2 regions of the Bradyrhizobium sp. JR4.3 genome follow, and region 1 is predicted to be linked to the other one. Evidence: predicted binding sites of a transcription regulator. Region 1 holds the regulator's gene; the other holds the start of a gene.

What was found. Region 1 encodes LexA, which represses DNA repair genes until DNA is damaged. Its sites were predicted from a motif close to TGTTCNNNNTGTGTTCNG; they were not measured.
Region 2: a site for LexA is predicted at 2,787-2,804, ahead of ABIB91_RS07425 (DUF3072 domain-containing protein). Genes of this name have one in related genera too.

What each region holds. Positions count from the first base shown of each region.
Region 1 is NZ_JBEPQF010000031.1:54,268-59,601, forward strand. It holds gene ABIB91_RS33140 (alpha-hydroxy acid oxidase) at 1-580, shown strand, start outside; gene ABIB91_RS33145 (HAD family hydrolase) at 589-1,221, shown strand; gene ABIB91_RS33150 (hypothetical protein) at 1,390-1,581, shown strand; gene ABIB91_RS33155 (molybdopterin molybdotransferase MoeA) at 1,840-3,051, shown strand; gene lexA (transcriptional repressor LexA) at 3,228-3,929, shown strand; gene ABIB91_RS33165 (hypothetical protein) at 4,382-4,816, shown strand; partial or broken gene ABIB91_RS33170 (ComEC/Rec2 family competence protein) at 4,956-5,334, opposite strand, start outside.
Region 2 is NZ_JBEPQF010000003.1:306,080-311,413, forward strand. It holds gene ABIB91_RS07405 (hypothetical protein) at 221-523, shown strand; gene ABIB91_RS07410 (hypothetical protein) at 700-972, shown strand; gene ABIB91_RS07415 (hypothetical protein) at 1,149-1,325, shown strand; gene ABIB91_RS07420 (acyltransferase family protein) at 1,708-2,730, shown strand; gene ABIB91_RS07425 (DUF3072 domain-containing protein) at 2,862-3,065, shown strand; gene ABIB91_RS07430 (hypothetical protein) at 3,093-3,362, opposite strand; gene ABIB91_RS07435 (hypothetical protein) at 3,368-3,610, opposite strand; gene ABIB91_RS07440 (hypothetical protein) at 3,727-3,966, opposite strand; gene ABIB91_RS07445 (hypothetical protein) at 4,246-4,845, opposite strand; gene ABIB91_RS07450 (REP-associated tyrosine transposase) at 5,053-5,334, opposite strand, start outside.

The DNA.
Region 1 (5,334 bases):
ACGTGACATCGCCAAGCGCTACGTTCGCGAGAGCCGCCTGCGCGCCACCGGCGGCGATTACCAGAAGGGTCTGGAGTGGCGGACGGTGAAGATGATCAAGGACAAGTTCAAGATCCCGCTGATCCTCAAGGGCATCGCGACGCCAGAGGACGCGCTGATCGCGATCGATCACGGCGTCGAATGGATCTACGTCTCCAACCATGGCGGCCGTCAGCTCGATCACGGTCGCGGCGCCATGCATGTGCTGCCCGAGATCGTCGATGCCGTGAACGGCCGCGCCAAAATCATGGTCGATGGCGGCGTCTGTCGCGGCACCGACATCGTCAAGGCGATCGCGGCGGGTGCCGACCTCGTCGGCATCGGCCGGCTACAATGCTGGGCGCTGGCGGCGGCCGGCGAATCCGGCGTGGCGCGCATGCTGGAGCTGCTCGAGGACGAAGTGCTGCGCTGCCTCGGCCTCTTGGGTGCGACGTCGTTCGCCGAGCTCGACAAATCCTGCCTGCACCAGGCGACCGCAACCAACGCGCCGAGTGTGTTCAGCGCGTTTCCGCTGTTCGACCACGAGCCATATCGATACTGAGTGAAAGGATGCAGGTGACATCGCTCTCTCCCGGCAGCGCGGATGCGCTCCTGTTCGATCTCGGCCGCGTGGTGCTCGATATCGATTTCTCCAAGGCAATCGCCTGCTGGGCGGGACATGCCGGCTGCAAGCCCGAAGCCATCGTCGCGCGCTATGTGCGGGACAGCGAAGCCTATCGGTTGCACGAGATGGGGAAGATCAGCGATGAGGATTATTTCGCCTCATTGCGAGCCTCGCTCGGAATCGGCATTTCGGACGCGCAGTTCCTGGAAGGCTGGAACGCGATCTTCGCCGGCGAAATGCCTGACATCGCCGAGCTGCTACCGCGGGCAGCGAAGCAGATGCCGCTCTACGCTTTCTCCAACACCAACCGGCCGCACGTGGACCATTTCTCGAGGGAATATGCCGACCTCCTCGGCCATTTCCGCGAGCTGTATTTGTCGTCCAGCATCGGCTTGCGCAAACCGGATGCGGAGGCCTTCGACCACGTCGTTGCGGCGATCGGCGTGCCCGCCGGGCGCATCGTGTTCTTCGATGATCTTGCTGAAAACATCGAGGGAGCGCGGGCGCGCGGCTTGACGGCGGTGCATGTGACCTCGCCGCGTGACGTCGGGAACGCATTGAAGGCATTGGGCATTTGACGAGGAGTCGGTGTCGCGAAACCCACGGCGGCACCGCCCCACGGGACCAATTTTGAGAAATTGAGGAACCCGATCACTTTGTGCATTTTTGTACAGAGTTCCGGGAACGGAATACCGCCTTCCGGACTCTTAGAGTCCGTTGGGACTTCTACGGACGGATGCATCATCGTGCTGGGCAAAACCTACCTCACCAAGCAGGCCTCTCTTCTTCTTGAATTCGCCAGGACAACTTCAGATTCGGACCTTTCCGCCAAGCTTGTGAGCAAGGCCGCCGACCTGAAATCCCAGGCCGATCCGCTGCCCGACAAAGACCAGGGAGCCAAGGCGCCCGACGTAACTCCCGGGCAGGCAGGGAGCTGATCGATGCAGGCCAGGGCGCTCGTCGTTCTCGCCTTGCCGTGATTTTCCTTGCCGTGATTTTCGTCGCTTCCATGACCACTCTCCTGCCGATTTGTCAGGTTCTTCGGATCATGCCGCGACGCGCTTGATCCTGCCTTCCGGAACAATGTGAAGCGGCGGGATGACTGTGCCCGCTCAGCCGTTTTTGCCTCTGCGCCCGCGCTCGGCTAGAAGACGTGCGGAACATTCGCCCGAACGTGCCGAGCAGGAGTTTTCGCCGTGGCCTTGATGCCGGTTTCCGACGCGCTTGCCGCGGTGCTGGCGGGTGCAGAGCCGCTGCCGGAAGAAATGATCTCCCTCGACGAGGCCTACCATCGCGTGCTCGCGCGTGACGTCGCGGCGCGGCGCACGCAGCCGCCGCAGGCGATGTCGGCGATGGACGGCTACGCGGTGCGCGCGGCCGATGCCGCGACGATCGATTCGGAGCTGACCGTCATCGGCGAAGTCGCGGCGGGCCGACCGTTCGCCGGGACGATCGGCGCCGGCGAGGCCGTACGGATCTTCACCGGCGCGGTCGTTCCCGGTGGCGCGGACGCCGTCGTGATCCAGGAGGACACGGTCGCCGCCGGCCAGCGGATCACGATCAAGGAAGCCGCGATCGCCGGACGGCACATCCGCCCCGCCGGCGTCGATTTCCGCGAGGGCGACGTGCTCCTGCGCAAGGGAAGTCGTCTCACCGAGCGCGACCTCGCGCTCGCCGCCGGAATGAATTATCCGCACCTTGCCGTTTTCAGGCGTCCGAAGGTCGCGATTCTCGCCACCGGCGACGAGCTGGTGATGCCGGGCACCACGCCCGGCCACGGCCAGATCGTCTATTCCAACGGTTACGCCCTGCACGCGCTCGCCCGCAGCGAGGGCGCCGAGACCATCGACCTCGGTATTGCCGCCGACACGCTGGAGGCGACCACCGCGGGCATCCGCCGCGCCCGTGAGAGCGGCGCCGACATCCTGATCACGACCGGCGGCGCATCAGTCGGCGACCACGATCTGGTCCAGCAGGCACTGAGGGACGAAGGCATCGCGATGGCGTTCTGGAAGATCGCGATGCGGCCAGGCAAGCCGATGATGCATGGGCGCCTCGGCGCAATGGGTGTGATCGGCCTGCCGGGCAATCCCGTATCGTCCTACGTGTGCGCTTTCCTGTTCATGGTGCCGCTGATTCGCGCCCTGTCGGGCCGTTCAGTGATTCACCATCGCCGCGAACGCGCCGTGCTCGGCCGCGGCGTCGGCGCCAACGACCAGCGCGAGGACTATCTGCGCGCGCATCTGGAGGAGCGTGACGATGGCACACGCGTCGTTCTTCCCGTCAACCATCAGGACTCTTCGCTGCTTGCGAATCTCGCTGCAGCACAGGTACTTCTCGTGCGCGCACCATTCGCGCCGAAGGCCGAAGCCGGCACAGCTTGCGAAGTGTTGCGGCTCCCCGTCTGAGCACCCCCGCAACGCGCGTTCCGCGGAGTTTGCTCTGTTCACGGTAAATTAAGCAGTTGCGGAACATGTATCGAACATATAGTGTCCGTTCATGATTTGTTTCGAGCATGTAGCGGCTTATTGCCGAATTCTGCGTCTCGGAATCGGACGACATCAACCGGGGGACTTTGGTCGAGATGTTAACGCGCAAACAATACGAGCTTCTGCGGTTCATCAGTGAACGTCTGAAGGAAAGCGGCGTGCCGCCCTCCTTCGACGAGATGAAGGATGCGCTCGATCTGCGCTCGAAGTCGGGCATCCATCGCCTGATCACGGCGCTCGAGGAGCGTGGCTTCATCCGACGCCTGCCCAACCGCGCCCGTGCGATTGAAGTCATCAAGCTGCCGGAGCTCCAGGCAGCCGCCGGCAGCCGCCGCGGCTTCACCCCGAGCGTCATCGAGGGCAATCTCGGCAAGGTGCGTGCGGGCTCCAGCCTGCCCGCGGACGAGGGCGAACGCCCCGTGGCGGTACCGGTGATGGGCCGCATCGCGGCCGGCACGCCGATCGAGGCGTTGCAGACACGCAGCCACACCATCAGCGTACCGCCCGACATGCTCGGCTCGGGCGAACATTACGCGCTGGAAGTGCGCGGTGATTCCATGGTTGATGCCGGCATCCTTGACGGCGACATGGCGCTGATTCAGCGCAACGAGAGCGCCGATACCGGCGACATCGTGGTGGCGCTGATCGACGACGAGGAAGCGACGCTGAAGCGCTTCCGCCGTCGCGGCGCCTCGATCGCGCTCGAGCCCGCCAACGCTGCATATGAGGTCCGCATCCTGCCGCCCAATCGGGTGAAGATTCAGGGCAAGCTGATCGGGCTTTACCGGAAGTACTGATACCGGACGTACTTGATACCTGGAGAAGTTGGCGCCTCGCGCGCTTCCGATCGGCATCGCCGGTCAGAGATTGGAGCGGATCATCGTCCGCTCCGGCTGGATAGTCTTTCTGGTTCTGCACAGACTATCCGGCCCCTCCTCCGGCGCTGGCTCCTCGCGACGCCCACGAAGCAGCACCGAAACAGCACCGCTTCGCGGCTCGGGTGTGCGAGGAAACAGCGACCAGCGATCGAGGTCGTTGCACCAGCCGGCAAGATTCGCGCATGCGCCTCCCGAATGCATCGCAACTCGCTTTGTTCCTATTGAATTCGGGAAAGATAATGTGATCGCGGCTTGCGGAAACCAGCCGCAGATTTGCCCACAACCGAGCAGAGCTTTCGTGCTTCAACTCTGATAGAGGCCTGCGCCTCGATAAGAGACGCGGGTTGCTATCCCAGCATGAGGAGCACCCGATGTGTGACTACAGCCTGCATGCCGTCGCGTCGCGCCCCGCCGAAGTCGGCGAGACGATCGTCTCGACAAATTTCCGCGGCACCTCGACGCGCGGCTTCGCCTCCGCAGCCGATCCGTCTGTTGCCGTCTGCCTGCTGCCGGGAACGGAGCTCGCCTTCGCAGACGACGTCCGCTACGACAATCGCTGGATCTGGACGCGGACCATCAATTCCCGCGTGGGCAAGTTCGGCAAGATCGATCCGCACGTTCCCGACCGCCATCATGACGCGATCGAATTCCCCGACGGCAAATTTGTGCTGGTGACGCAGCTCGTCGAAGGCCAGCGCGCGACCGTGCTGCAACTGCCTGTGACCCAGTCGGTCATCGAGCGCGAGCACAAGGCGCAGATCATCGCCGACAGGCAGCCGACCGTCACGCACCTGCCGATCGGCTGAAACAGCCGCCCTCCGGCTACGAGGTCGGAGGTCAGGATTGAATTGCCATCGCCGGCGCCGTGGCCGGCGAGATGGTGTGGTTTGCGCCAGCGAATCCGAGCGGACGCACCGACCCGCTGCGTTGCTCCGCACCATCAGATCAATCGTCGGCCTGCAAGTCGGTCTCCGCCGGCGTTGCGTCCTTGATGCGGGGCGCGGTCGCCTTCGGCGCAAGGCTGCCGTCGAAATCACCCTCGCCGGCGCCGGCCGGCAACCAGGGGCGGCTCGTGCCTCTCGCCCTCACCGCCTGAACCACAAATCCGTCACCACGCTGCGTCAGCGCCAGTGCGCTCTGGCTGGCGAGCCGCTGCCGATCGACCACCATCGCCGCGCAATCGGGCGGCGCGGGACGCGTCGTCACCACCAGCGCGGCCCGACTGCAATCGTCGGCGAGAGCGTCGACCCGCAGTGCCAGCGCGACCAGCCTCCCGTCGATCAGTGGCGTCACGCAGCCGGATTCGTCACAGGACACGCCATCA
Region 2 (5,334 bases), on a different contig from region 1:
CGCGTGACGCCCGTATGGGTACGAGGCGCGCTTCGTCCCTCCCCGCTCCAGATGTCCTTCCCGTGCCGGCGCATCGCCGAGCAGGCGGCAACGCCCGCGCGTCTATCGGCCTGACGGGGGCGCCTGGTCGATAAACCTGTGGCTGGGCATAGGCCGTTGAGACTTCAGTAACCTAACGCCTCCAAGCTCCTCTCAGTATCGTTGCGTTGGAGTACCCACAGTGCTGGATTTTAACGAGCTGCGTGAACTCGCGGCCGATGTTCGCGTGTTCGTCGAAATTGCCGAAGACAAGGCCGAAGCGCTTCGCGCCGTCATCACGGCTTATGACGTGGTGCTCGCGATCTTCCCGTCCGGAGAGGGCATGGGCCTCCACGTCATCAAGGGCGGCGAGATCCTGGACCAGATTGCAAAATCACGAACCCATGCGAGCTACAGCCACACGGCCATCGCGGTTCCCGATCTGGAGCATGCGGAAGTGCTCAAGCACCTGACGGGCCCGACCGACCAGCGGCTTGCGGCGTAGGGCGTTTTCAAGTTCGCGCGAAGAAAACGCGTCACAACAATCTGGAGCGGTTCTGAGTCAATCAGAACCGAAAGTATCCTCGTTGCAGACGAGAATTTTTGCACTCCGGAACACCTTGTTTTAGGAACACGGTTTCTGCGCTCCCGTTGGCCCACACAACCAACCAGGAGTTTGAGATGAAGAAGCTCATCATTGCGACCGCCGCCCTCGGCCTCATGTGCGGCTCCGCCTTTGCGCAGAACCAGACCGGCCCCGCCGCGCAGACCGACAACATTCAGAAGCCCGGTATGACCAACACGGACAAGGGCACGATGAGGAGCGGCACCACCGGCATGAGCCATGACGGCATGAGCAAGGGCGGAATGGTGAGGCCCGACGCCTCCGGCCAAGGCGGCTCCGGCCCCGGCAGCGACCAGGGCGGCACCAGGACCCGCAGCAACATGAAGTAAGCCGGTTTCCTGTACGGCTTGCTTCCCGGCCGCGTCGCTTCCCACAAGGCGGCGCGGCCATTTCATGACGCGGATCTTTTTGGAACCTGTCGCGAATGCACGCCTCACAATCGTGCGCGCACCGGAACGGTCAGGTCTCGCCGCGAGTTGCCCCATCTCCAGCAAGGGAGATCGTCATGAGCGTTGAAGGTAAAGTGAAGGAAGGCGCCGGATTCATCAAAGAGGAGATGAACGAACACGGCAAATCCCGCGAGAGCCAGAAGAAGGCTCAGGAAGGTCGTGACTTGCGCAACGAAGGCCGGATCGAAGACGGCAAGCCGCCAAAGACGACCAAGCCCGGCACCGGTCACTAGGGCGTTTCGCGCGAAGTGAATATCGGTTCGCGATAATTCCCTGGCCAGATTTTCGAGAACCGCCTCCGGCAATCGGGGGCGGTTTTTCGATTCACGCGCCGTCGCGTGCGGAGTATCGCATATGAACAAACATGTGGCTGGAAGCTCGACTGCGGCCATCCTTCGAGACGCCCGCCTGCGGCAGGCCCTCAGGACGAGGGATGAGTATGCGCCAGCATTTCAACGCGGATGGATGCAGCTGAGCCTCATCCTGAGGAGGCCGCGAAGCGGTCGCCTCGAAGGATGGGGCGCTCGCTCCAGCAGCCTTTCTATCGCATCAGCGCAACTGTTCCTTAATGGGTTTCTCGCCTAGATTGCGTATCAATAAGCGTGGCGGGGCTTTGTGCGGATCTTCGCGGGTGTACAGGCGATGCGCGGGGTCGCTGCGCTGTCGGTGGTCTGTGGACACGCAATCAGTGCGCGACCCGATATGGTCGGGCCGGAGCTCGCCGAGGGCGCGCTGACGATTCTCGCGAGCGGCGTCGACATCTTCTTCGTGATCTCCGGCTTCATCATCGCGACCACGGCGACGGCACAACACAACCCGCTGGATTTCGCTTTCAGACGGGCCCTCCGAATTTTTCCGCTCTATTGGCTGGTGTTGCTGGCGGCGTTTGTCAGCTCTTCCTGGATCGCGCTTGCGCCGGGCGACCGCCCCGCTCTCGACCTCGGAACCATCTTCGCATGGACATATCCGAATTGGTACCTCGGGCCGGCGTGGTCGCTGGCTTTCGAACTGCACTTCTATGTCGCCGTCGCGGTCGTCTTGGCGATCAAGCCGGACCGGCTGTTCGAGATCTTGTTCGCCGGATTCGGCCTGGTCATTCTTGCTCTCGTCTTCGGCCTTGAGTTCGGGATCTACTTTCATCCGCTGGTGCTGGAATTCGGTGCCGGCGTTGTCATCGCCTATCTCCAGAGAAGCGGACGATTGCGCTTTTCGCGCCACTTCCCAGCCGTTTCCGCGGGCCTGTTCGTGGCCGGCTGGTACTGGATTTTCGTGCACGGCGCGATCGACGCACAGTTCGCGCGCGTCCTGACCTATGGCGTAGGTGCGGGATTGCTGATCCATGCTGTGATCGCTGCCGAGACCGAAGGACGATCCTTCTCACCGGTCCTGCAATGGCTCGGCAAGATTTCGTACGCGCTGTATATCGTCCATTATCTGGTGGTGAAATGGATCGCCAGCTTTGACGGACTGTGGCGTCTGTCGATCGTCGGGACAATCATCGCCGGCATCCTGCTCTCCATCGGTCTCGCCGCCGCCTTGCACGTCGCCGTTGAGACACCGATCCTCGATTGGGGACGCAAGGCAAGTCGCAAGATAAGTGTGATGCGCAGACGCCGATCGCTGCCGGCCGTTCCTTGATCACTCCCGACGCTGAATCCGGGCAAGTGCGACCCTTGCTGCGTCATGAGCGAGTCACGAACAAATAAGGAACAAAAGGCGTCAGCCGGCATTGAACCTGAAAAGGAGAGATCGCCGTGACTGACAACAAGATGGCTGACAACACCGCGGACAACACCCAAAAGGATCCGAAGGATTGGGTCTCCGGCGACGACCCGATGACCGGTGCCCAGGAATCTTACCTCAAGACCCTCGCCGAGCAGGCCCACAAGGAGCTGCCCAAGAAGGATCTGACCAAGGCAGAGGCCTCAGAGCTAATCGATACGATGCGGCAGAAGGCCGGGCTCGAGAAGTAAATATCTGGCATCACCGTCATTGTCAGGTCACTTCGGCGAACCGCGAATTGCCAGCTTGAAGACCGTAAGGACGACGAAGGCGGGCGCCCCGTAAACGATGGCATTCACGGCCCAAGTGATGGCGACGCCCAGGAAAACGGAACTGCCGACAGCTCCCCAGAAAAGGTAAGCTGCGGATATGCCCGGCATCTCCCATGCCATCACGGCGATGGAGTAGTCGGTGAGCTGCTCCATGACGAGCAGCACCGTCGAAACGAGCGCCCCGATTGCCAAGGCGACGATGAGAACGGATTTCATGGTCTTCAAAGGCCCAACAGCCCAATCAGTATCGGAATCATGAAAAAGGCTGCCAGGCCGAGGAGACCTCCTACGGCAACCTTCACCCAACGCCGTTGGATCCTCGGCTCGAGCCATGTCGCCAGTTTGACCCAGAGCGCATACGCCCATCCAGCAACAATCGAGCGGATCAGTGCGAACAGAAGCTCGCCTAGAATATTGGCCATGGCGGTTAGTCGCGTCATCTCCGCGAGGAGTTCATCTGCCAACGGCTAAACAAGCCTGTCCACCCGTGAGTGAGGTGGCCAAATTCCGCGGTTTTGGATCACCGTTCTGAGGGCCCGGTTAGCGCTGTGGAGGTGCTTCGCGTGAAGGGGCTCGTCTTCTAGCGCTTGATCTTCTGCGCACTCCCGCTCTTGCACATAGCAAGACTATTCCAGCGGCGCGCAGTGGCATCGGCACCGTCACCGTTGAAACCGCCCTTCGCTTCCTCGGCTTTGCAGCAGGCTTGCGAGAAGCCAGCCTGCAGGCAGAGCGTCATGCTGCCCGCAGCCCTTGCCGTGTCCGGAGCCGCACACCACGGCGCCACGAGTGAAGCAACCAAAAGTGCCGTTCTAAAACGCATTGAATCCCCCAAGGTCGGACCGGGCGAGCAAAGAGGCCTCGCGCTCAGGTAATGCACAATCTTTGGGCGCGCCAAATTGAGCCGATTGTCACCGCAGTCTCCTCAAGCTCGCGTCTCCTCGCGTCCTTCGCCGCTTAGTCCTCATGTTGCGGAGCAAGGAAAGAGATTTAGAATCGCTTACGATTCTTGATGCCATGCGCCCGCCTCCGTGAAAGGCAGCCTAGCTTTTGCAAGCTGCCGTTCAATAGAGGTTCGAGGGCATGACAGGCGCTAGCGCTCCTACTTTGGCGGCGCTGCTACAGCCATGTCGTACCCAGCTGTATCTCCATAGGAGCCACTCGGTCCGAATTCCACTGGCCCCCAAACAGGGATCTTGGCACTACCACTGATCTTTTTCACTAGCGATATTTTATAGTGGCAGCCTACTGAGCCAGCCTTGTTTTCGAGCGCGTAGGCAAAGGTTGCGTATTTTTGCTCGCCGATACAATGATAGACGCCAACGCCTTCCGGAATAATCCGCTTCTTGAATCCTGTACATACAGCGTAGTTGTCGGGGTGAAGGTTAAACGTAATTCCATCAGAGCTGGTCTCGTTCAGCTCTTCTCTTGTCAGATCCCCCGAGAGGCCGATATCGAATATCGGAATTTTGAATCCCGCACCGAAAATACCGTTATTGGTCTGGCTGTCCTTCCAAGTGACAGCCATCTTTTTGTCGAGCGGCAGGTTCGCAGCTTGCAATTTCCTGCCGATCTTTCCTGCCTCACAACGCAGGGAATTGATCATGATGTCATCAGGAACGCCCTTGCCATTCTGCGCGAACACCGAACTGGCAAACGCAACCGAAAGCCCTCCTGAGAGTACCAAAATCCTCAAACCCATTGCCCCCTCCAATCAAAAAGAAGCACAATTTAGCGACACAGCCAACGGTTGTACAGAAGGTTTTAGACGTTCTTTTGAAGCAAATGCCTCTCGCTTCTGCTTCAGCGCCTTCATCTCCTCCCACATCCGACGAGGTACCGAGCCTCCAAAGCCTCTTGTATTACGGTGACAGTGTATTACGGTGACAGTGCACTCAAATAGCTGAGCTCATCCGTCCTCTGCCGCGGATGGCTTCGGCCCGCGCTTGGCTGGCTTGAGCACCCGCCCGGTCTGGCGCTCGACTCGGGCCATAAAGCGGTCGTCGCCGAGCGGGCGGCCGATGCTCTCCGCCGACCGCAGCGCGCCGAACAGATCCGCCTCCGGCTCGGCTGCCAGTAAATCGGCAAAGTTCGGGAAGCGATCGCGGACCGGCGCGAGCGCGGTGAGGCCATCGTCCCGCCCGCGCAAATGGGCGCGCGCACTCGACCACCGCCAATCCTGCGCCCGCTT